Regions from separate parts of the Serratia symbiotica genome, predicted to be linked through region 4. Evidence: predicted binding sites of a transcription regulator. Region 4 holds the regulator's gene; each other region holds the start of a gene.

Region 1 (5,441 bases), 170 kb from region 4:
GTCCCTTGCGCTGGCAACGCCTATATTTTGGCGCGGCAAATGGGTGGCGATCATGAAGCGATGGCCTCCATCATCACCTCGACGACGCTGCTTTCGATCATCACCGTCACCTTCATCCTGGGCAGCGTAGCCCTTTAAGGGGTTTGAGGGTCAAGCGTACGTTTCCGTACGCTTGACCCTCAAACCCCATACACTGTATCGGGTGGACGGCAAGACCTGGTTGAGCACTGTTGCAAATAGCGGATAGCGTTAAACTTATCGCCACCTTTTTGCTGAGGGAGCAGCGTATGGATCCTTTCCGTGGTCGTCATTTTCAGCATGACATCCTCCTGGGGGCGAGATGCGTCTGGTGAGCAGAGCCTTTGAAATGTAAGACTCTATTACCGAACATGAGGTCTGTCCCTCCTCAATCTTTGCAACAGTGCCGTTATTTTGATGGATGCGACCTACGGCAGTCGACGTATGTGCATTGAATGACGGGAACACAGCGTGTTACATGCGGCGGCAATCTCTCGCGTGGTCATGTCTTTGGCGTACAGCAACAGGATTTGGTTATCCATCCCGGTAATTCGGGTCTGGTTTTTCTTCACCAGTTGCGATTTAAAGGTTGCTTCGCGATCGCGGGCAATACGCAGCTCCAGCGGGCGATCAACAGTGGTTACGATCTTTGTCGAGTAGTCATTGCGGGGTATTGGAGCCAGATTTGGGCTGATTTTTATCGTAGCCCAGGTGGTGAGTCATTTCAGCGTTGGGAGCTGCCTCGACGCTAATTTTCTTCAGCAGGCGAGCGAACTGGCTAAGGTCCTCAGGGGTTTTGAGATTTTTGACCAGTTCGTTAGCCAGAGCTTGCAACTGTTTTCGTCCATAAATTAACCTTCATTTGATGCTGGATTGAACATATCAAAATCAGGCAATTACACAACTTTATGTACAGGCTCAATACAGTTAATCAGTGGCGCTTACCTTCGTCGTCGTCGCTGAAATCACTACCTTCGTCGTCCGCGTTCGGATCTTCAAAATAAGTCCCCCAACCGTCGTAGTTGACACCACAGCGCTCCGCCAGCGCCACCAATTGCTCCACCTGCGTGTCGATGAGTTCGGCGTTCAGACCAACTTCACTGATCACATCGCAGCCCATCACCAGTGAACCGTCTTCAATTTCCAGCTCTTCAGCGTCGGTCACTTCAAAGCCCAGCTTGAAGGCTTCCACGGCAGCCTGCTCCAGTGCTTCAAATTTTTCAGCAGAGAGATGGTGCTCTATGGTATAGAGCGCGTGTGGATCGCTGCCATCTTCCAGCAGTTCTTCGATGATCAGGCGGGTATCTTCACGTTGTTCTTCCACCAATGCACGGTTTGCCATACCTATATCCTCAAGTCAGATTTCCTTCTATTTTCACACACTGCCGATATGGCTTCCATGATAAACATGAAAGATTTCTGCTCAAGAGTTGAAATTGAATATTCACACATATAAAGTGAATTATAATTCAACAAATCAACCAGGATATACGGAAATGAGTACCAGAAACCCGTTCTACAAACGCCACTTGCTAAGGTTAATGGATCTCACACCTACAGAGCTGCTGGCGCTGCTGGCACTGGCTGCCGATCTTAAACAGGCGAAAAAGCAAGGCCGGGAAACACGCCGACTTCTGGGCAAAAACATTGCGCTCATTTTCGAAAAAAACTCGACCCGTACCCGATGTGCTTTCGACGTTGCCGCATTCGATCAGGGCGCCCAGATCACCTACCTCGGCCCAAGCGGTAACCAGATCGGCCATAAAGAATCGATGAAGGATACCGCCAGAGTGCTAGGCCGCATGTACGATGGCATTCAGTACCGTGGCTACGGCCAGCAATGGGTGGAAACGCTGGCCAACCATGCTGGCGTACCGGTGTGGAACGGGTTGACCAACGAGTTTCATCCAACCCAGTTGCTGGCGGATCTGCTCACCGTGCAGGAACAATTGCCGGGTAAGGCGCTGCACGAAGTGAAGCTCGCCTATGTCGGTGATGCACGCAACAACATGGGCAATACTCTGCTGGAGGCCGCCGCATTGACGGGCATGGATCTACGGCTGGTAGCCCCGAAGGGCTGTTGGCCCCAGGCAAAACTGGTAGCCGAGTGCCAGGCGATGGCACAACAGACCGGCGCAAAACTCACATTGACTGAAGATATCGCCACAGGGGTGAAAGACGCAGACTTCCTCTATACCGATGTGTGGGTGTCGATGGGTGAGCCGAAAGAAACCTGGCAAGAACGTATCGCGCTGCTAAAGCCATACCAAGTCAACACAGCGATGTTGAAACTGACCGGCAATCCGCAAGTAAAGTTCCTGCATTGCCTGCCAGCATTCCATGACCATCAAACCACACTCGGCAAGCAAATGGCGGAACAGTACGGGCTGCACGACGGCATGGAAGTCACCGATGCGGTGTTCGAATCGCTGCACAGCGTCGTATTTGATCAGGCGGAGAACCGGCTACACACCATTAAGGCGGTGCTGGTCGCCACGCTGAGCGAATCGATTTAAATCCGCCATAACTAATTAGGATGTCGAGTGGCAACCAGGCTGCTGGGCATCAATGGCAAAAATCGACGTTTTACCGTTTGCAGTAGCGAGAAGCCTGCGTATAATGCGCGGCAATTCGCCAGGAGAAAGCATGAAACACAACCTTTGTTTTGCTACCCACAATCGGCAGCCAATTAGCAGTTCGCTGCCGTTGTTTCTCTTGTTGCTAGACTGATTGTTTCAGGCCCCTCGTTGAGGGGCTTTTTTTTGCTTTGAGAATATCCCAACGTCCCGCGCCACGGGCATGCGTCGAGGAAAGTAAAAAATGGCCAATCCGCTGTATCGCAAACATATCATCTCTATTAATGACCTTAGCCGCGAGGATCTGGAACTGGTGCTGCGCACTGCCGCCAGCCTGAAGGCCCATCCGCAGCCGGAACTGTTGAAGCACAAGGTGATCGCCAGTTGCTTCTTTGAAGCCTCGACCAGAACCCGTTTGTCATTCGAAACCGCGATGCACCGCCTCGGCGCATCGGTAGTCGGTTTCGCAGACGGCAACAACACCTCGTTGGGTAAAAAAGGCGAAACCCTGGCCGATACCCTCTCGGTGATTGGTACCTATGTGGATGCCATCGTGATGCGTCACCCACAGGAAGGTGCGGCGCGTATGGCATCGGAATTCTCTGGAGGCACGCCGGTACTCAACGCCGGGGATGGTGCCAACCAGCATCCAACCCAGACCCTGCTGGATCTGTTCACCCTAAAGGAAACCCAAGGCCGTCTAAATAAGATCAACATCGCCATGGTCGGCGACCTGAAATATGGTCGCACCGTGCACTCACTCACCCAAGCGCTGGCCAAATTTGAGGGAAACCGTTTCTATTTTATCGCCCCAGATGCACTGATGATGCCAGCTTACATCCTGAAAATGCTGGATGAGAAAGGCATTGAATACCGCTTGCACAGCAGCATTGAGGAAGTGGTGCCAGAATTGGATATTCTTTACATGACGCGGGTACAGAAAGAGCGTCTCGACCCCTCCGAATACGCCAACATGAAGGCACAGTTCGTGCTGCGCGCGACAGATCTGGCCGGCGCGCGCAACAACCTGAAGGTGCTGCATCCGTTGCCACGCATTGATGAGATCACCACCGAAGTGGATAAAACGCCGTATGCCTACTACTTCCAACAGGCGGGCAATGGCATCTTTGCTCGCCAGGCACTGCTGGCACTGGTACTAGACGCGGATTTAGCACTATAAGAGGAGAGCCACCATGACCCACGATAACAAAATGCAGGTCGAAGCGATCAAATGCGGTACGGTGATTGACCACATTCCCGCACAGATCGGCTTTAAGCTGCTAACCCTGTTCAAACTGACCGCCACCGATCAGCGTATTACCATTGGCTTGAACTTGCCTTCCAACGCGCTGGGTCGCAAGGATCTGATCAAGATCGAGAACACTCTTCTGACCGAACAGCAAGCCAACCAGCTCGCTATGTATGCACCTAAGGCGACGGTAAACCGCATTGACAACTACGCAGTTGTGCGCAAGCTGACCCTCAGCCTGCCGAACCATATTGATGGCGTGCTAACTTGCCCCAACAGCAACTGTATCAGCCGCAGCGAGCCGGTGGCGTCGAGCTTCAGTGTCAAATCCCACGATGGCGATGCGCACCTGAAATGCCGCTATTGCGAGAAAGAGTTCGAACATCAGGTGGTGCTACAGGCAGACTGAAATAAGCCCGGCAACGCTGTTAATCTGTTCGCCACGCCTTATAATAGAACGCTGTTAAGCACCTATCATTGATTTGCTACTTAGGGTCAACGCGCAGCTCACAACGTTGCAGTTTGCAAGACACAGGGTATATCAGGAGAAGAAATGTCACGTAATATCAGCACTGAACACGCCCCAGCAGCCATTGGGCCTTACGTGCAGGGCGTTGATCTAGGCAGCATGATCATCACTTCCGGCCAGATCCCAGTCGATCCAAAAACTGGCACCGTCGCCGATGACGTCGCCGCTCAGGCGCGCCAATCACTGGAAAACGTGAAGGCAATCATCGCCGCCGCCGGACTGAGCGTTGCAGATATCGTGAAAACTACGGTATTCGTCAAAGACCTGAACGATTTCGCTACCGTCAACGCTGCTTATGAGGCTTTCTTCAGCGAGCACCGCGCACCGTTCCCGGCTCGCTCCTGCGTGGAGGTCGCCCGCTTGCCGAAAGACGTGAAAATCGAGATCGAAGCCATCGCTGTGCGTGGTTAATCCACGATAGTGCAACTAACGGCCCGTTTCAGGCTGACCGTTTTTATTTGTCGCAGATAACCATTCAGGTGTCCCAGCGCCGCAGTGAAAGGCGAATGGGATCACCATTGCTGCTCTCCGGCACGACGATCACTGCCAACCGTAGCACCGCACAAATCAGCCTTTCACGCACTGGGGCAGCATCATATAGCCCGCTAGGATCAGCACCAACCACGGGAAGTAACTGAGCGGCAACGCTTGCAGTTAAAGCCAACTGGCGAGCGGCCGATGCCAGTAACGATCACCGCTAGCGTCATGATGCACAGTGACCAAGAGGCACGGCTTTGGATAAACGGAATTTTGCGCGTGCGGATCATATGCACGATCAGCGTCTGCGATAGCAGCCCTTCCACAAACCCGCCGAACTGAAACAGCGTCTGCATTTCTGGCGTATTGGCCTTGAACACCCACTACATCAAACTGAAGGTCAACACGTCAAACATTGAGCTGATCGGCCCGAAAAAAGGATCCGTCCGATCGTGATGGAAAGCCAGCTCGACCCCCTCTTGGGGCAGGAACACCTGTACATGTTGCAGCAGCGTAATGTCGATGGGGTGATCCTGTTCGGCTTCACCGGCCTGATGGCCCCCATGCTTGATCCGTGGCAGGAAAAAATGGT
Region 2 (5,441 bases), 1.1 Mb from region 4:
TGGCGCTCAAAGAGCGCAGGGGCGGCATACTTGATCTCCAGCAACTGATTCAAGTAATCCTGAGCGTTGACCAGCACGCCCTTGGCGTTAGGCTGATTGACTCGTTCCATCGCCTGATCTAAACGACCATCCTTATATTGCTGCCCACGATCAGTCGGCTTAGACGAACATCCCACCAGCACCCCCACTAACCCACCCAGCAGATATTTATTCCAACGCCCTTTCATCGCACACTCTCATACTGAATGATATATCGGCTGAACGATAACAAACGCCTATCGATAAAGGAATCGCTGCAAATAAAAAAACCAGATAGCGGGATGATGATGAAAAAGAATGCAATTTGCGGTTAAATTCAGCATAAAAACGATTTTCTACCAATAAATTGCAAAAAGGGTTTGCAACAAAATGCACGGAGAGTATAGTGCGCATCCATCGGACGCGGGGTGGAGCAGCCTGGTAGCTCGTCGGGCTCATAACCCGAAGGTCGTCGGTTCAAATCCGGCCCCCGCAACCAACCGATACTGCGCCAGCAGTATCCGTATAGGTCGGGTTCGATAACACAGTATCAAGACGGACGCGGGGTGGAGCAGCCTGGTAGCTCGTCGGGCTCATAACCCGAAGGTCGTCGGTTCAAATCCGGCCCCCGCAACCAATCTTGATAACAACAGCAAAACACCCTCCAGGGTGTTTTTTAGCATTAGAGACCGGTTAAAACCGGCCCCATCCGCAGACAACACCGCCATTATCTACTTGCCAATGCACCGCCGTTAGCAAAGTACGCCTTGATCCCCGCCAGAACAGACTCCGCCACCTGCTGCTGGAAATGATGGGTGCGCAACCTGCGCTCTTCTTCTAGGTTGCTAATAAACGCTGTTTCAACCAGAATCGAAGGTATATCCGGAGCCTTTAACACCGCAAAGCCCGCCTGCTCGACACGATTTTTATGCAACCGATTAATTTTTCCCATCCGGTTCAGCACTTCATTGCCGAATTTCAGGCTGTCATTAATGGTCGCCGTCTGCACCAGATCGAACAAGGTATGATCGAGATAACGGTCACCGCTTTTACTGACGCCGCCGATTTGGTCTGAGGCGTTTTGGGTCTGTGCCAAGAACTTGGCCGCCGAGCTGGTGGCACCTTTGGTCGATAGTGCGAATACCGATGAACCGCGTGCTGCCCGGCTGGTAAAGGCATCGGCGTGAATGGAAACGAACAAATCAGCACGCTGTTTACGCGCCTTGGCGACACGTACCTTGAGCGGAATAAACACATCGTCATTACGCGTCATAAACACTTTCATCGCAGGTTCACGTTTGATCAACGCGCTCAACTTGCGGGCAATTTGCAACACGATGTCCTTCTCGCGCGTCTTGAGCATGCCAATCGCGCCGGGATCCTCACCACCATGGCCAGGATCTAACATGATGATAATCGGCCGATCGCGCCCCGCATTGCCAGCCTGCGCCGCCTCTACTGGCAACGTGCGATCCAGAACGCCTTGGTTGTAATCTTCCAGTAACGCCAATAACGGATCATACTCCGTGCCACTACCGCCCTTGGTGGGATAGAGATCCAGCACCAACCGGTGGCGATACTCTGGCACCGGTGCCAGCGAGAATATGTGTGGGCTGACGCTGTGCTTAAGTTCCAGCACTAGCCGCACAGTGTGTTGATCAAACTGGCCAACGCGCACCTGCTTGAGGTAAGGATCGTCGGCGTGAACCTGGCTAGCGATGCCCTTCAGCACACTGTTGAGATGCACACCAACGATATCCACCACCACACGGTCAGGATTGGTCAGCACAAACTGTTGGTATTTCAGCGCGACGTTAGATTCGAGCGTGATGCGAGTATAGGTGGAAGAAGGCCATACACGCACGGCGATGACATGTGATGCTGCTGCGAAGCCTGCGTGACTCACACTCAGCAACCAACTGGCAGCAGCCCCTTGTAATAAACGGCGGCGCCCCAGATTGTGATTTAAGTTTGGCATGTGGCTCCGACAGTGATAACTGATTAAAGTAGATGAAAAAAACACCAGTCAAACGGAAGTGCCGAAAACTTTAACCAATCATGCCAACCCTGTCACCAGAAAATCTTTTTATAGTTTTCAATTTATTACCATTCAGTGCGGTTAACACAGAAATTAAGATAATTTCTCGCTTGCTATCCACACAAAAAAGAATAAAAATACAAAAATAACGTATAAATATGCATATGAGGGTTTGCCGTGAAGGAACGTAGTACAGAGCTGGTTCAAGGATTTCGTCACTCAGTTCCCTATATTAACGCCCATCGGGGCAAGACATTTGTCGTCATGCTTGATGGGGAAGCTATCAAGCATGAGAATTTTCCCAGCATCGTCAACGATATCGGCCTGCTGCATAGCTTGGGTATTCGTCTGGTGGTAGTTTATGGTGCAAGGCCACAGATCGACAACAATCTGGCGCTGCATCATTATCAACCTATTTATCACAAGCATACTCGGGTCACTGATGCCCTTACACTTGAGTGGGTTAAACAGGCTGCCGGCTTACTGCAACTGGACATCACCGCCCAGCTATCAATGAGCCTCAATAATACCCCGCTACAGGGTGCGCACATCAACGTAGTCAGCGGCAACTTTATCATCGCCCAACCTCTCGGCATCGATGACGGCGTGGATTATTGCCATAGCGGGCGTATCCGCCGTATTGATGAAAAGGCTATCCACCACGAACTTGCCAACAACGCCATCGTGTTGATCGGCCCAGTGGCCGTGTCGGTGACTGGCGAAAGCTTTAACCTAAGCTCGGAAGAAGTTGCCACTCAGTTGGCGATCAAGCTGAAGGCGGAGAAAATGATCGGTTTCTGTTCCTCACAGGGTGTGACCGATCCACAAGGCAACGTCATTTCTGAACTCTCCCCTAACGACACGCAAAAATGCATTGAGCAGCGGGAAGAGCGCGGTGACTATCATTCCAGTACTGTGCGTTTCCTGCGCGGCGCAGTAAAAGCCTGCCGCAGCGGGGTGCGCCGCAGCCACTTAATCAGCTATCAGGAGGATGGCGCGTTGGTACAGGAGCTGTTCTCGCGCGATGGCATCGGCAGCCAAATCGTTATGGAGAGTGCCGAACAGGTGCGCCGTGCAACTATCGACGATATCGGAGGCATCCTGGAGTTGATCCGCCCGCTGGAGCAGCAGGGCATTCTAGTACGCCGTTCACGTGAGCAACTGGAGATGGAAATCGACAAGTTCACCATTATCGAACGCGATAATCTGACCATTGCCTGCGCTGCGCTGTACCCGTTTCCAGAAGAGACAATCGGCGAAATGGCTTGCCTAGCAGTACATCCAGACTACCGTAGTTCTTCGCGCGGCGAAATTCTGCTGCAACGGGTGGAAAGCCAGGCGCGACAAATGGGCCTGCAAAAACTGTTCGTACTGACCACCCGCAGCATCCATTGGTTCCAAGAGCGCGGCTTTACTCCGGCTGAAGTCGAGGTACTTCCGATACAAAAAAAGTCGCTATACAACTACCAGCGACGCGCCAAAATTCTGCTGGCGGAGCTGTAACCCCTGCTGTGCTCTTCTGCCGTCTATTCCTCACTCCGCAAGCGTTCAGCCAAACCGCTGCGACGCTGGGTTGGCGTGCAAATCGCCTTCATCAACACCCCATCGGCGGCGTATAGCGAAAGCCGAGTACGTGCACGAGTGATGGCGGTATAGACCAACTCACGGGTCAGCAACGGCAGGAAATGGGTCGGCAACACCAACAGCGTATGATCAAACTCAGAACCCTGGGATTTATGCACAGTCATCGCGTAGGCAGTTTCATGCGCGGGCAAACGGCTTGGCTGCACCGATTTGACGCTACCGTCCGGCAGAAGGAAATGCACGCGCAACTCACCGCGCCCATCCCGCAAGGCAATACCGATATCACCGTTATACAACCCCAACGCACTGTCATTACGCCCGATCATCACTGGTCGCCCAAGATACCAGCGCCCCAGTGAGCGGTGGATCAACCCGGCATGCTGCAACCCGGACTCGATACGCTGGTTCAACCCGGCAACGCCGAATGGCCCTACACGCAGCGCGCACAACACTTGAAAACAGCCGAATGCTGCCAGCACCGTCGCGGCATCGGCCCCAGCACTCACCTGTTTCAGGTAATCGCGGTATCCCGCCACACACACCGCCAACAGCGCCTGGTATTCTTCAGTGGTCGCCAGCGAATAACCCGCAACATCGCTGAAACCACCGTCAATCACTGACCGCGCCCGTGCAACATCACCAACATTGACTGCCTGCGCCAATTGGCCGATGCCAGATTTGGCGTCAAAGCGATAGCTCTTGCGCAGTAAACATAGGCTGTCGCGCACCGCTGCTTCTGCCCGCGCTTGCTGCCCCCGCAATAGGCAGCCGGTCAAACGGCTTAGCTCTGCGGCACGCGCCTCGCTGTACCCCTGTTCGGCAAAACGACAAATATCACCCAACACCGCCCCCGCTTCTACCGAGGCCAATTGATCACGGTCACCGAGGAAAATCACCCGCGCCCGTTCCGGCAAAGCGGCAATCAAACGCGCCATCATCGGCAAATCGACCATTGACGCCTCATCCACCACCAGCACATCCAGATGCAGCGGATTACCGCGATGATAGCGCATGCGTTGGCTGTTGGGTTGCACACCCAACAGCCGATGCAGCGTTGCAGCTTCAGTCGGGAATAACGCCTGCTGCGTCGGCGTTAACGCCAGCTTACGGCTGGCGCTGCCAAGCGACTCAGTCAACCGCGCTGCCGCTTTGCCCGTCGGTGCCGCCAATTGAATACGTAGCCGCGCGCGCTCATCGAGCTGCACCAGTGCCGCCAGTAATTTGGCCACGGTGGCAGTTTTACCGGTACCTGGCCCACCGGAAATCACCGCAATTCGCCGGGTCACGGCCACCGCAGCGGCAATTTTCTGCCAGTCCGGTTCATCGGTAGCCGCACCAAACAACCGATCGAGAATAGCGCGCAACTGAGCTTCATCTACTACCTGATGTTCGCGGTCGCTGCTGATAAATACCGCCACCTCACCTTCGCTCTGCCACATGCGCTGTAAGTACAGGCGTTGACCCTGCAACACCAGCGGCGTAGCACCGCTGCCATCACCAACTGCGGCGCAGGCCATCAGACGCTGCCGCCAGCGGGCGATATCCGGTTGCCCGGCGGCCAACCAGACGGCCTGTGCCAGTTCTGGCTGCCGCCCTGCAAACAATTGCCCCATCTGTAGCTGATCCAACATCAAGCAAACATGACCGGCCCCTGCCTCTGCGCTCAGGCAGGCCGCCGCCAGCAGAATATCGGGTTCATCTTTGGCCGCTACCACACCAGCGAACTGCACATCCAGTGGCCTCAGCACACCAAGCGCCACCGCCTGATCCAGCAGCGCAATCATCATTCATCCTCCCCCGC
Region 3 (5,441 bases), 200 kb from region 4:
CCAGCACCTGTTGCAGGTGCACGATGCCATGATGCAGTTGGCTGACCTGTTGTTTGCACCATAGTTTTAGATCGGTCGCTACCTGATCATTACGGCTACGGCCAGTATGCAGTTTTTTACCCAAATCGCCGACTTTGTCGATCAGCTTTTGCTCCAACCAACTGTGAATGTCTTCCGCATCGCTGTTGACGATCGCCGACGGATCAGCCTGCACCTCTGCCATTAGCACGCCTAGCGCCTGCTCTAGCCGCTGTTGCTCCGCCTCTGTCAACACCTTGACCGTCACCAGCGCTTTTGACCAGGCCACAGAACTCATAATGTCCTGCTCCGCCAGGCGATAATCGAAACGCAGAGAATCGTTTAATTGTTTGAACCGTTGATCCGCCGCCTGTGTGAACCGTCCACCCCAAAGTGCCATACTTTTATTCCTGAATTTTATGCGTGTAAAAGCGCAGCATGCTGCGCCCTTACCTATAAGTTGCAGCGTTGTTGGCTGCGTCGCTTACCCCATGCATTCACTTACTTAAGTAAACTCCTGAGGCTTCCCACATTTGCCGCCTAGCGGCAACGCTAAAAAGTTATTTGTTCTTTTTCTCGTTCAACGCACGGATGCGGGAAGACAACGAGAATAGGCGGATAAAGCCACCAGCGTGGCGATGATCGTAAACCTCATCTTCACCGAAGGTGGCGAACTCTTCAGAGTACAGGCTGTTGGTGGATTTCTTTTGGATCACCGTCACTTGGCCTTTGTATAATTGCAACACTACTTCGCCGTTGACCTCTTTGGCCAGCGCCTCGGCAGAAGCCTGCAATGAACGGCGCAACGGGGCGAACCAGCGGCCGTCATACACCACATAAGACATTTCCAGCCCCAGTTGCTCGCGCCATTTGAAACTATCACGATCCAGCACCAGTTGCTCAACGCCGCGCAGCGCCGCTACCATGATGGTGCCGCCTGGGGTTTCGTAGCAGCCACGGGATTTGATGCCCACCAGACGGTTTTCCACGATGTCGATGCGGCCCACGCCATGTTTAGCGCCCAGTAGGTTCAGGGTTTCCAGACACTTGTACGGGGATTGATGCTCGCCATTCACTGCTACTACGCGGCCTTTTTCCACGGTGACGGTCACCTGCTCCGGCTGATCCGGTGCTTCCTGCGGGTCTACGGTCCACACCCAGCAGTCTTTATTCGGCGCGTTCCACGGGCTTTCCAATACGCCGCCTTCCGTCGAGATATGCCAGGCGTTTTCATCACGGCTGTAGATTTTCTCCAGCGATGCTGTGGTTGGAATGCGGCGCTCTTTCAGGTAATTCAGCAACGCCTCGCGAGAACGCAGGTTCCACTCACGCCAAGGTGCGACTACTTTCAACTGCGGTGCCAGCGCGGTGTAGGTGGTTTCGAAACGCACTTGGTCGTTGCCTTTACCCGTCGCGCCGTGGCACAGCGCATCGGCACCGACTTTCAGCGCTAATTCAACTTGGGCTTTGGCGATGATTGGGCGCGCCATCGAGGTACCCAGCAGGTAGCTACCTTCATATAACGCGCCGGTCTGCAACACGGGGTAAACGTAATCTCGGATAAACTCTTCTCTTAGATCAACCACATAGCACTCTGAGGCACCGGATTGCAGGGCTTTTTGCTCTATGCCTTCCAGATCGCTGCGCTCCTGGCCGATGTCTGCGACAAACGCCACCACTTCACAACCACCATGATTTTCTTTCAGCCATGGAATGATGGCCGAGGTATCTAAGCCGCCAGAGTACGCCAGAACGATTTTTTTGATGCCTTGATTTTGCATGATCTATTCCTTTTTAATTCTAAATTTAAGCGAGGATCCGGGTGCCAATGGGCACGCCGTTAAACAGAGCAGGAAGCTGATCGGCATGACGCCAACTGGCAATATCCACTGACCGATCCAGGGTGCGGGCAGCATCAAGCGCCGCATTCACCTTCACCACCATACCATCGGTGATAATGCCCTGGGCAATCAGTTGTTCCGCTTTCTGCGTGGTTATTTGCGTGATGCGCTGCCCTTTGCCATCAAGGATGCCGCTGACATCCGACAGCAGGATCAAATCCGCGTCCAACGTGGCGGCCAGGGCCGTTGCCGCTTGATCAGCGTTTATATTCATTAACTGCCCATCGGCGGTAATGCCGATGGAGCTGATTACTGGAAAATAGCCAGCATCCAGCAGGGTATTGAGCAATGCTGGCGAACCCGGCTGCACATTGCCGACATGGCCCAGTGCCGCATCAAGTTGGGTCACTGTGACGCTGCCGCCATCTGCTAGGCTTAGACCAACCGCATTAATCCGCTGTTTTATCGCCCACGCCAACAGTGTTTTGTTGGCGGTGCCAGCCAACGCGCCGGTAATAATGTCGATCTGATCGGCAGGGGTCACCCGCAGGCCATTTTTCTTCACCACGGGCAGGGAAAGCTGTTTCATCAGATCATCCACTACGCAGCCACCACCGTGCACGATAATCAGTGGGCGTTGATGCTGCTGAAGGTAGCTATCCAACGCGGTAAACAGGCGATCCAGTGCTTCTTCACTGCCTAATAACATGCCACCTAATTTGATAATTAACGGGTTCATCGTTTTACTCATACTGGTTTAAAAGAGTGACTGGGTTTCCGGGAAGCCGAAACGGATATTCAGGCATTGCACCGCCTGAGCGGCTGCGCCTTTCAGCAGGTTGTCTTCTGCCACTGCGGCGATCAGGTGCTCGCCCTGCACTGCAAAGCCGATGTCGCAAAACGGCAGGCCGATCACCGCTTTTAACGCTGGCATGCCTTGGTCGTACAGCCGCACCAGCGGTTTGCCATCATAGGCAGCGTGATAGACGCGGGCCACATCCTGCACAGCCACGCCAGACTTCAAACGGCAGGTAATGGTTTCGAGAATACCGCGCGGGAAGTGAGCCAAATGTGGCGTGAAGATCACCGGTACACCCAGGTGCGCGACGATTTCTGGGTGGTGACGATGGGTGAAAACGCCATACGGTTGTAGGCTTATCTCGCAGAAGCTGGTGGTGATGTTGGCTTTGCGACCAGCACCGCTGACACCACTGGTGGCGTTGATCACCGGCCATTGGTCAAGGTTTAGCAGCGCTTGATCAATGAGCGGTTTTAGCGCCAACTGAGCCGCCGTTGGGTAACAACCCGGCACGGCGATCAACTGCGCCTGTTTGATCTGTTCACTCTGCCATTCCGCCAGACCGTACACCGCCTGATCCAGCAGATCGTCGTGCTGATGTTCGAAACCGTAATACTGGCGGTAAAAACTGGCGTTGCGCACACGGAAGGCAGCGGAAAGATCGAAGACCACGCAGCCTGCCGCCAGAAACACTGGCGCGATATCGTGACTGACTTCATGGGCGGTGGCGAGGAACACCACGTCGATACCTTTGGCCGCTTGCACAACATCAACCAATGGCTGCAGTGGGAGATCGACAATGCCTTTCAACTGAGGATGCAGATCGGAGAGCAACTTTCCTGCATCTGCACTTTGCGCTGAAACCGCTAAAGCGGTTATGTTCATGCATGGGTGGCGATTGAGGTAAGCCGTCAGCTCTGCTCCGGCATAACCACTGGCACCAACAATCAGCGTATTCAACATGGGGCTGTTCACCTTTTTGGCTAATGTCTTGTTGTATTCAAGGGGGCACCCGCGATGTTGCGCAGTTCACCCACAGAGTAGTCGAGCATTGATGTTTTTATAACCATCTGAGTGCCGGGTTTCCTTATGCCCTAATTTAATGTATTTTTATTCATTAAAATTGCATGAATATTGATACTACCCTCACCAAAGGCTGTCAACAGTGAAGATGAAATTACCGCCATTTATTGAGCTGTACCGGGCATTAATCGCCACTCCTTCGATCAGCGCCATCGACAGCGCCCTCGATCAAAGTAATGAAGCATTAATCAACTTACTGGCTGGATGGTTTGCCGATTTGGGTTTTCACGTCAACGTACAACCAGTGCCGGACTCCCGCAATAAATTCAATCTGCTGGCCAGCTACGGCGAAGGCCACGGTGGCCTGCTGTTAGCCGGCCACACCGATACGGTGCCTTATGATGCAGGCCGTTGGACGCGCGATCCTTTTACCCTGACAGAACACGATAACAAGCTGTATGGCCTAGGTACCGCCGACATGAAAGGCTTCTTCGCTTTTATTCTGGATGCGGTGCGCGATATCAACGCCGCCAAGCTGACCAAGCCGCTGTACATTTTGGCCACCGCAGATGAAGAAACGACGATGGCTGGTGCACGCTATTTCGCCGCTTCTACTGCCATTCGCCCAGATTTTGCCATTATCGGCGAGCCGACCTCACTACAACCAGTGCACGCGCACAAAGGCCATATCGCCAATGCCATTCGCATCGTCGGCCAGTCTGGCCACTCCAGCGATCCGGCGCGCGGTGTCAACGCGATCGATCTGATGCACGGATCCATTGGTCAACTGATAGCGCTGCGCAACACGCTGCAACAACGTTACAACAATCCAGCCTTTGCGGTGCCTTATCCCACCATGAACTTTGGCTATATCAATGGCGGTGATGCAGCCAATCGTATCTGCGCTTGCTGTGAGCTGCATCTGGACATCCGCCCACTGCCGGGCATGACACTCGACAATATCAACCAGTTGGTGCATCAGGCACTAGAGCCGATCAGCCAGCGTTGGCCAGGCCGCCTCACCATCGAGGAACTGCACGCCTCAATTCCCGGCTACGAATGCCCGACCGATCACCCCATGGTGGCAGTGATTGAGCAGTTGTTAGGCACCCATATTCAGGCCATTAACTACTGCACTGAAGCGCCGTTCATTCAGCAATTGTGCCCAACATTGGTACTTGGCCCTGGTTCCATCAATCAGGCACATCAACCGGACGAATATCTTGATATAGGGTTTATCGAGCCAACCCGTACATTGCTGGGGCAGTTGATAGATCATTTTTGCTATCAGTAAATTTAGGGTAAGTAGGGGAATCATCGTATGATCCCCCTATCGCCAAATAAGCATAAAAAGGCTGAAATAAGCCTGGCTGATCACCGGAACACCGTAATTGAATTTCAGAAAATATGCCGATTTTGATGTTTTTTTGCTAAAAATAGTGTCAATTGACCATGGGGCAAACATGTGGTGCGCCGGAAACAGGCGCTCTTTGTCTAATGCGTGAAATTGACTTACCAGACAAAAAGTCATCGACCCCATTGATTTCAAATTGCAGCCAGGCGGTAAGCACATGCCTCCTTGGACGCTTGACTCCAACAAGTGACCAGAGTGATAAATCAGCCGGGACAAATCGGTCGGGAACCGATTCAAATGCCGCAAAGCAGCAGCCCGAAGGGGCGTGGGCCATTTAACTCAGTGAAGCCAACGCCACTGCGGTTTGAAAGATGAAGGGTAAATACAGAACTGGGCCAGGGGTTAT
Region 4 (5,441 bases):
ATGTTGCCGGTTTCAGGAAAACGGACTTTCTCGTGAGAGAGGCAAAATACACCCAGAGAAGGATCATAGGTAAAGGCATGCACGCCATAACCGGTGGTGTACACCAGCATGGTGGATGAACCGTAAACTACATAGCCTGCGGCTACCTGAGCGCTGCCCGGCTGCAAAAAGTCGTCTTCGGTTACTGGGCTGCCGGCAGAGGTGATACGACGATAGATCGAAAAAATAGTACCGACTGAGACGTTGACATCAATGTTGGACGAACCGTCTAACGGGTCCATCAGCAATACATACTTGGCATTTTCAGCCCGTTCTCCGTCGAATATCACTATTTGATCTTCTTCTTCGGAAGCGATACCTGCCACTTCGCCGCGTGCTTTTAACGCCGCTTTCAGTTTCTCGTTAGCGTACAGATCCAGTTTCATCTGGATCTCACCCTGTACGTTGGATACACCGTTGGTGCCTAGAATATCAATCAGGCCGGCTTTGTTGATATCGCGGTGAATGATTTTGGCACCCAATTTAATGGCGGAGAGTAGCGCAGTCAGTTCGCCAGTAGCGTGAGAGAAGTCGTGCTGTTTCTCGACGATAAATTCGCCTAACGTTTTCATGACACAATCCCTAATCTACGGATGGATAGCGAGGCGTTAACCTACCGTTAACGTTTTAGCAAACGCAGTGTAACTGAAAAATGCGCGCTATTCATAGGTAAATCCATTTCTTTTGGGCGATCCCGAGCGTTAGAATAAATTTTAATTCGAAGAACTCAAATGAGAAACCTACATGCGCATACATATTCTTGGGATCTGTGGCACTTTTATGGGGGGGCTGGCGTTGCTAGCTCGTTCATTAGGGCATGAAGTCACTGGCTCTGACGCCAACGTTTATCCCCCAATGAGTACATTGTTGGAAAACCAGGAGATTGATCTTATTCAGGGCTATGATCCGGCTCAGTTGGAACCAGCACCGGATCTGGTGATCATCGGTAATGCTATGACACGTGGCAATCCGTGCGTAGAGGCGGTGTTGGAGCTGGGCATCCCTTACGTTTCCGGCCCACAATGGCTGCATGACTACGTGCTACGCGATCGCTGGGTATTGGCGGTTGCTGGCACCCATGGCAAAACTACTACCGCCGGTATGGTCACCTGGGTACTGGAAGCCTGTGGCTACCAGCCGGGTTTTATCATCGGAGGCGTGCCTGGCAACTTTGAGGTTTCCGCCCGTCTCGGTGGCAGCCCGTTCTTTGTGATCGAAGCCGATGAGTATGACTGTGCGTTCTTCGACAAGCGTGCCAAGTTTATGCACTACAGCCCGCGCACGTTGGTCATGAGCAATCTGGAATTCGATCATGCTGATATTTTCGACGATCTGAAAGCGATCCAGAAGCAGTTTCACCATCTGGTGCGTCTGGTGCCGGGCAAAGGCAAAATCATCCTGCCAGATAACGACAATCATCTGAAACAGGTGATGGCGATGGGATGCTGGAGTGAGCAAGAACTGGTGGGTGAAGAGGGCACATGGTGTGCGCAAAAGCTGACTCCCGATGCCAGCTGTTATGCGGTATTCCTCAACGGCGAACAAGTAGGGGAAGTACAATGGGCGCTGGTGGGTGAGCACAACATGCATAATGGCCTGATGGCGATCGCCGCAACCCGCCATGTGGGGGTGCAGCCTGCGGACGCTTGTCGTGCGCTGGGTAATTTCATTAATGCCCGTCGTCGTCTGGAGCTGTGTGGTGAAGCCAATGGTGTCACGGTGTATGATGATTTCGCCCATCACCCGACGGCGATCCTGGCGACCCTGGCTGCACTGCGTGCCAAGGTTGGTGGCACAGCGCGCATTTTGGCGGTGCTTGAGCCGCGCTCCAATACCTTGAAAATGGGTATCAGCAAGCATGAGCTAGCCCCATCGCTTGGCCGTGCTGATGAAGTGTTCCTGTTCCAGCCGCCTAACATTCCATGGCAGGTGGCGCAAGTGGTCGAGAGCTGTGTGCAACCCGCGCATTGGAGTGCTGACCTTGATATACTGGTGGAAATGATTGTGAAAACCACGCAGCCGGGCGATTATATTTTGGTGATGAGCAACGGGGGGTTCGGCGGCATTCATGATCGCCTGCTAGCAGCCCTGGCGAAAAGCAGGAGTTAAAAGCCATCGAAGGGCCAGAGTAATTAGATTCTTCTGGACGCGTATTAGCCGCCTGTATAACGTGCACCAGTCTCAGCGAACTGTGATTTAAGTCATAGAAATGCATCTTTCGTCTAGCGATGCTTATTATGTTAACCTTTTATTTTTACTATATTTTTAAGAAAGGCTAACAAAATGTGAGCATCATACTTATCTTGTTTGCGTGGTGTTTCACAGTTCCTGTTCGAATAACGTCAGGATGGCTACGTAGAGTTGATGAGTGGTAAAGCTGTTGGCGGGTGTCACGAAAATGGTGTCATCGCCAGCAATGGTGCCGAGAATGCCTTCGGATTTTCCCAGCGAGTCCAGCAAGCGGGCAATGAGCTGTGCCGCACCTGGGCTGGTGTGGATCACCACAATGGCATCGTTGTGATCGATGTCCAGTACTAGGTTCTTCAACGGGCTGGTGGTGGTTGGCATACCGAGTTCGGCTGGAAGGCAATACACCATTTCCATTTTGGCATTACGGGTACGCACCGCGCCGAATTTGGTCAGCATACGTGACACTTTGGATTGGTTAATATTTTCGAAGCCTTCGTCCTGTAGCGCGATAACGATCTCGCCTTGAGAACTGAATTTTTCTTCTTTCAATAGCGCTTTAAACGCTTTGATTAGATCTTCCTGCTTTGCGGGATTACGCATTTTGTACCATGGAATGTTGACGACAGAAGTGATAATTATGCATATAAATGCATTTTTATGCAATAAAAATTAATCCGAGGGAAACATTTATAACCGGGTGGCAAAGATAAGGAAGAGATTTTAACAAAACCTGCCCCTGCTGAATATGCCCTTTCAGCGACTAAAACGGCAGAGGTAGTAAATAAAGTATTACATCAAAGTGTAATGCTACCACGGGCTAACTTACCTATGAATAACTTCGCACTATTTTTGATTAGTGTGCGCCATGTCCTTCAATCGCCAGCGATTTAATCTAGAATGGACTCGCTGTCGCCCGTTTTATTGTCACGATTCTTGAACATAACGTTAAAGAATTATTTTTAAAATGTGTAATGATTTAAAGTTAGTACCTAACGTATTCACAGCACTTTATATTCAAGATGATTAATAAAGGAGTATAGGATGAAAGTTGCAGTTCTCGGTGCTGCTGGCGGTATCGGCCAGGCCCTCTCCCTTCTACTCAAAACCCAGCTTCCTTCAGGTTCTGAACTCTCTCTCTATGACATTGCCCCTATTACCCCTGGTGTTGCCGTTGACTTAAGTCACATCCCCACCGCAGTTAAAATCAAAGGATTCAGTGGTGAAGACGCGACTCCTGCTTTGCATGGTGCGGATGTGGTGCTTATCTCTGCCGGCGTTGCGCGCAAACCAGGCATGGATCGTGCCGATTTGTTCAATGTTAACGCCGGTATCGTGCGCAATTTGACCGAACAAGTGGCGAAAACCTGCCCGAAAGCTTGCATCGGCATTATCACCAACCCGGTCAACACCACGGTAGCCATCGCGGCAGAAGTGCTGAAAAAGGCCGGCGTATATGATAGGAATAAACTGTTCGGAGTGACCTCGCTGGATGTCATCCGTTCCAACACCTTCGTTGCTGAGCTGAAAGGCAAGCAGCCGCAAGAGCTGAATGTGCCGGTTATCGGTGGTCATTCTGGTGTCACTATCCTGCCGCTGCTGTCACAGATCCCTGGCTTGAGCTTCACCGAGCAGGAAATAGCAGATCTAACCAAGCGTATTCAGAATGCCGGTACTGAAGTGGTTGAAGCCAAAGCTGGTGGTGGGTCAGCTACCCTGTCCATGGGACTGGCGGCGGCCTGCTTCGGCCTGTCTTTGGTGCGGGCGCTACAGGGTGAAAAAGGCATGGTGGTATGCGCTTATGTTGAAGGTGACGGCAAGTACGCACGCTTCTTCGCACAGCCGCTGTTACTGGGCAAAAATGGTGTTGAAGAACGTCAAGACATCGGCACCCTGAGCGCATTCGAACAGCAAGCGCTCACCGAGATGCTGGACGTGCTGCATAAAGATATCGAATTAGGCGAGAGGTTTATCGATAACTGATCGTGGCAGAAATTTTGCATGCAGCAAACCGCCGGATAGGGATCCGGCGGTTTTTTTTGGCCTGCGCTTACGACTTGATACGTGCTTTTCGATCCAATAGGCGATCACTGTACGGATCAAAATAGCGGCTTGGCCAGATCTCTGAAGGATGTACACCGAGCGCCTCAGCGATCAGCCACTCACCTTTCGGCCAGGGGCGCGACAGCGCATTGGCCAACGTTGATGAACTCAAACCGGCACAGCGAGATACCGCCGCTAGTGTTGTTCCCTTCTTGCGTAGTGCCGCGATGATATCTGCCGGGTGCCAATCCTGATGCCTTGAATTCATTTTTACAATCCTTTTTAATTAGCAAAAGTTCACTTAGTGGTATAAATAACTGGTCAAGGTTAATTGTTTTAACAGTATGAAAAGCTTATACGGAAATAAATATACCATTAAATTTCTGAAAAATATCTTAATGGTTTCCTAAGGATAACGCTACTCACAATTACTCAGAGATAATGGCTATGAAAAACGAGTGGTTTGCTGCCAAGGATCTTACTAACATCGTAGGATTACCTTCTTCCACACAGGGAATAAATCTGATGGCTCGGCGCGAGGGATGGATCAGCCGCAGGCGAAAAGGCGTGCAGGGGAAAGCTTTGGAATATCATATCAGTAGCTTGCCATATGGTGCTCGCAATGTATTGTTATTGAAGGATAATATGGCGGTTTATGAAGTGGAAAGGCAGGATACACTGTCGGTGTGGGTTGAGTACTACTACTACCTAACGGAAAGTGAGCGCGAGAAGATGTTCGCGTTTCTCATACGGGAAGGGATTGGTGGCCTGTTGGCGCGGATCTCCGACGAAAAGTAATCAGACTCTCCTGGTGCGTGTCTTGTATCTATAAAGGTTTTTCGAAAACGTCATTTTCTTAAAATGCGCATTGCACCGCAAAGTGAACCAAAACCCGCCAGTCCATCGGCATGGCGTGATATCTCCTCCAGCGTCGTTCCCCTCTTGCTTATCCACTGGGTAATCAACCCCGATTCCTAAAATTCATGTTCACTCTCTTTTTTTGATTAGCAAAACCCATATTAGTGGTATAACTAATATGTAGAAGTTAGTTGTTTAAGCAACATGTAATGCTTATATGGCAACAAATACACCACTAACTCTCCTAAAAATATAAAAAATTTCTGAAAAATAATGTTACTCACAATGACTCAGAGATAATAGCTATGAAAAAT

Evidence for each region. Region 4 encodes ArgR, which controls arginine synthesis, uptake and breakdown. Its sites were predicted from a motif close to ANTGAATAAAAATACANT; they were not measured.
Region 1: a site for ArgR is predicted at 1,475-1,492, ahead of argF (ornithine carbamoyltransferase). Genes of this name have one in related genera too.
Region 2: a site for ArgR is predicted at 2,183-2,200, ahead of argA (amino-acid N-acetyltransferase). Genes of this name have one in related genera too.
Region 3: a site for ArgR is predicted at 3,760-3,777, ahead of argC (N-acetyl-gamma-glutamyl-phosphate reductase). Genes of this name have one in related genera too.

Annotation. Positions count from the first base shown of each region.
Region 1 is NZ_CP050855.1:277,911-283,351, reverse strand. It holds gene SYMBAF_RS01425 (AEC family transporter) at 1-138, shown strand, start outside; partial or broken gene SYMBAF_RS01420 (transposase) at 486-870, opposite strand; gene rraB (ribonuclease E inhibitor RraB) at 950-1,360, opposite strand; gene argF (ornithine carbamoyltransferase) at 1,515-2,534, shown strand; gene pyrB (aspartate carbamoyltransferase) at 2,839-3,774, shown strand; gene pyrI (aspartate carbamoyltransferase regulatory subunit) at 3,788-4,252, shown strand; gene ridA (2-iminobutanoate/2-iminopropanoate deaminase) at 4,397-4,783, shown strand; partial or broken gene SYMBAF_RS01390 (magnesium-translocating P-type ATPase) at 4,940-5,286, opposite strand; partial or broken gene SYMBAF_RS01385 (substrate-binding domain-containing protein) at 5,296-5,441, shown strand, end outside.
Region 2 is NZ_CP050855.1:2,353,089-2,358,529, forward strand. It holds gene mltA (murein transglycosylase A) at 1-227, opposite strand, end outside; tRNA gene SYMBAF_RS11820 (tRNA-Met) at 441-517, shown strand; tRNA gene SYMBAF_RS11825 (tRNA-Met) at 579-655, shown strand; gene amiC (N-acetylmuramoyl-L-alanine amidase AmiC) at 746-1,996, opposite strand; gene argA (amino-acid N-acetyltransferase) at 2,234-3,559, shown strand; gene recD (exodeoxyribonuclease V subunit alpha) at 3,583-5,424, opposite strand; gene recB (exodeoxyribonuclease V subunit beta) at 5,424-5,441, opposite strand, start outside.
Region 3 is NZ_CP050855.1:3,257,031-3,262,471, reverse strand. It holds gene argH (argininosuccinate lyase) at 1-418, opposite strand, end outside; gene SYMBAF_RS16095 (argininosuccinate synthase) at 579-1,799, opposite strand; gene argB (acetylglutamate kinase) at 1,825-2,598, opposite strand; gene argC (N-acetyl-gamma-glutamyl-phosphate reductase) at 2,617-3,621, opposite strand; gene argE (acetylornithine deacetylase) at 3,830-4,975, shown strand.
Region 4 is NZ_CP050855.1:109,633-115,073, forward strand. It holds gene fbp (class 1 fructose-bisphosphatase) at 1-611, opposite strand, end outside; gene mpl (UDP-N-acetylmuramate:L-alanyl-gamma-D-glutamyl-meso-diaminopimelate ligase) at 784-2,148, shown strand; gene argR (transcriptional regulator ArgR) at 2,359-2,829, opposite strand; gene mdh (malate dehydrogenase) at 3,271-4,209, shown strand; gene SYMBAF_RS00630 (helix-turn-helix domain-containing protein) at 4,277-4,537, opposite strand; gene SYMBAF_RS00635 (DNA-binding protein) at 4,717-5,067, shown strand; gene SYMBAF_RS00640 (DNA-binding protein) at 5,433-5,441, shown strand, end outside.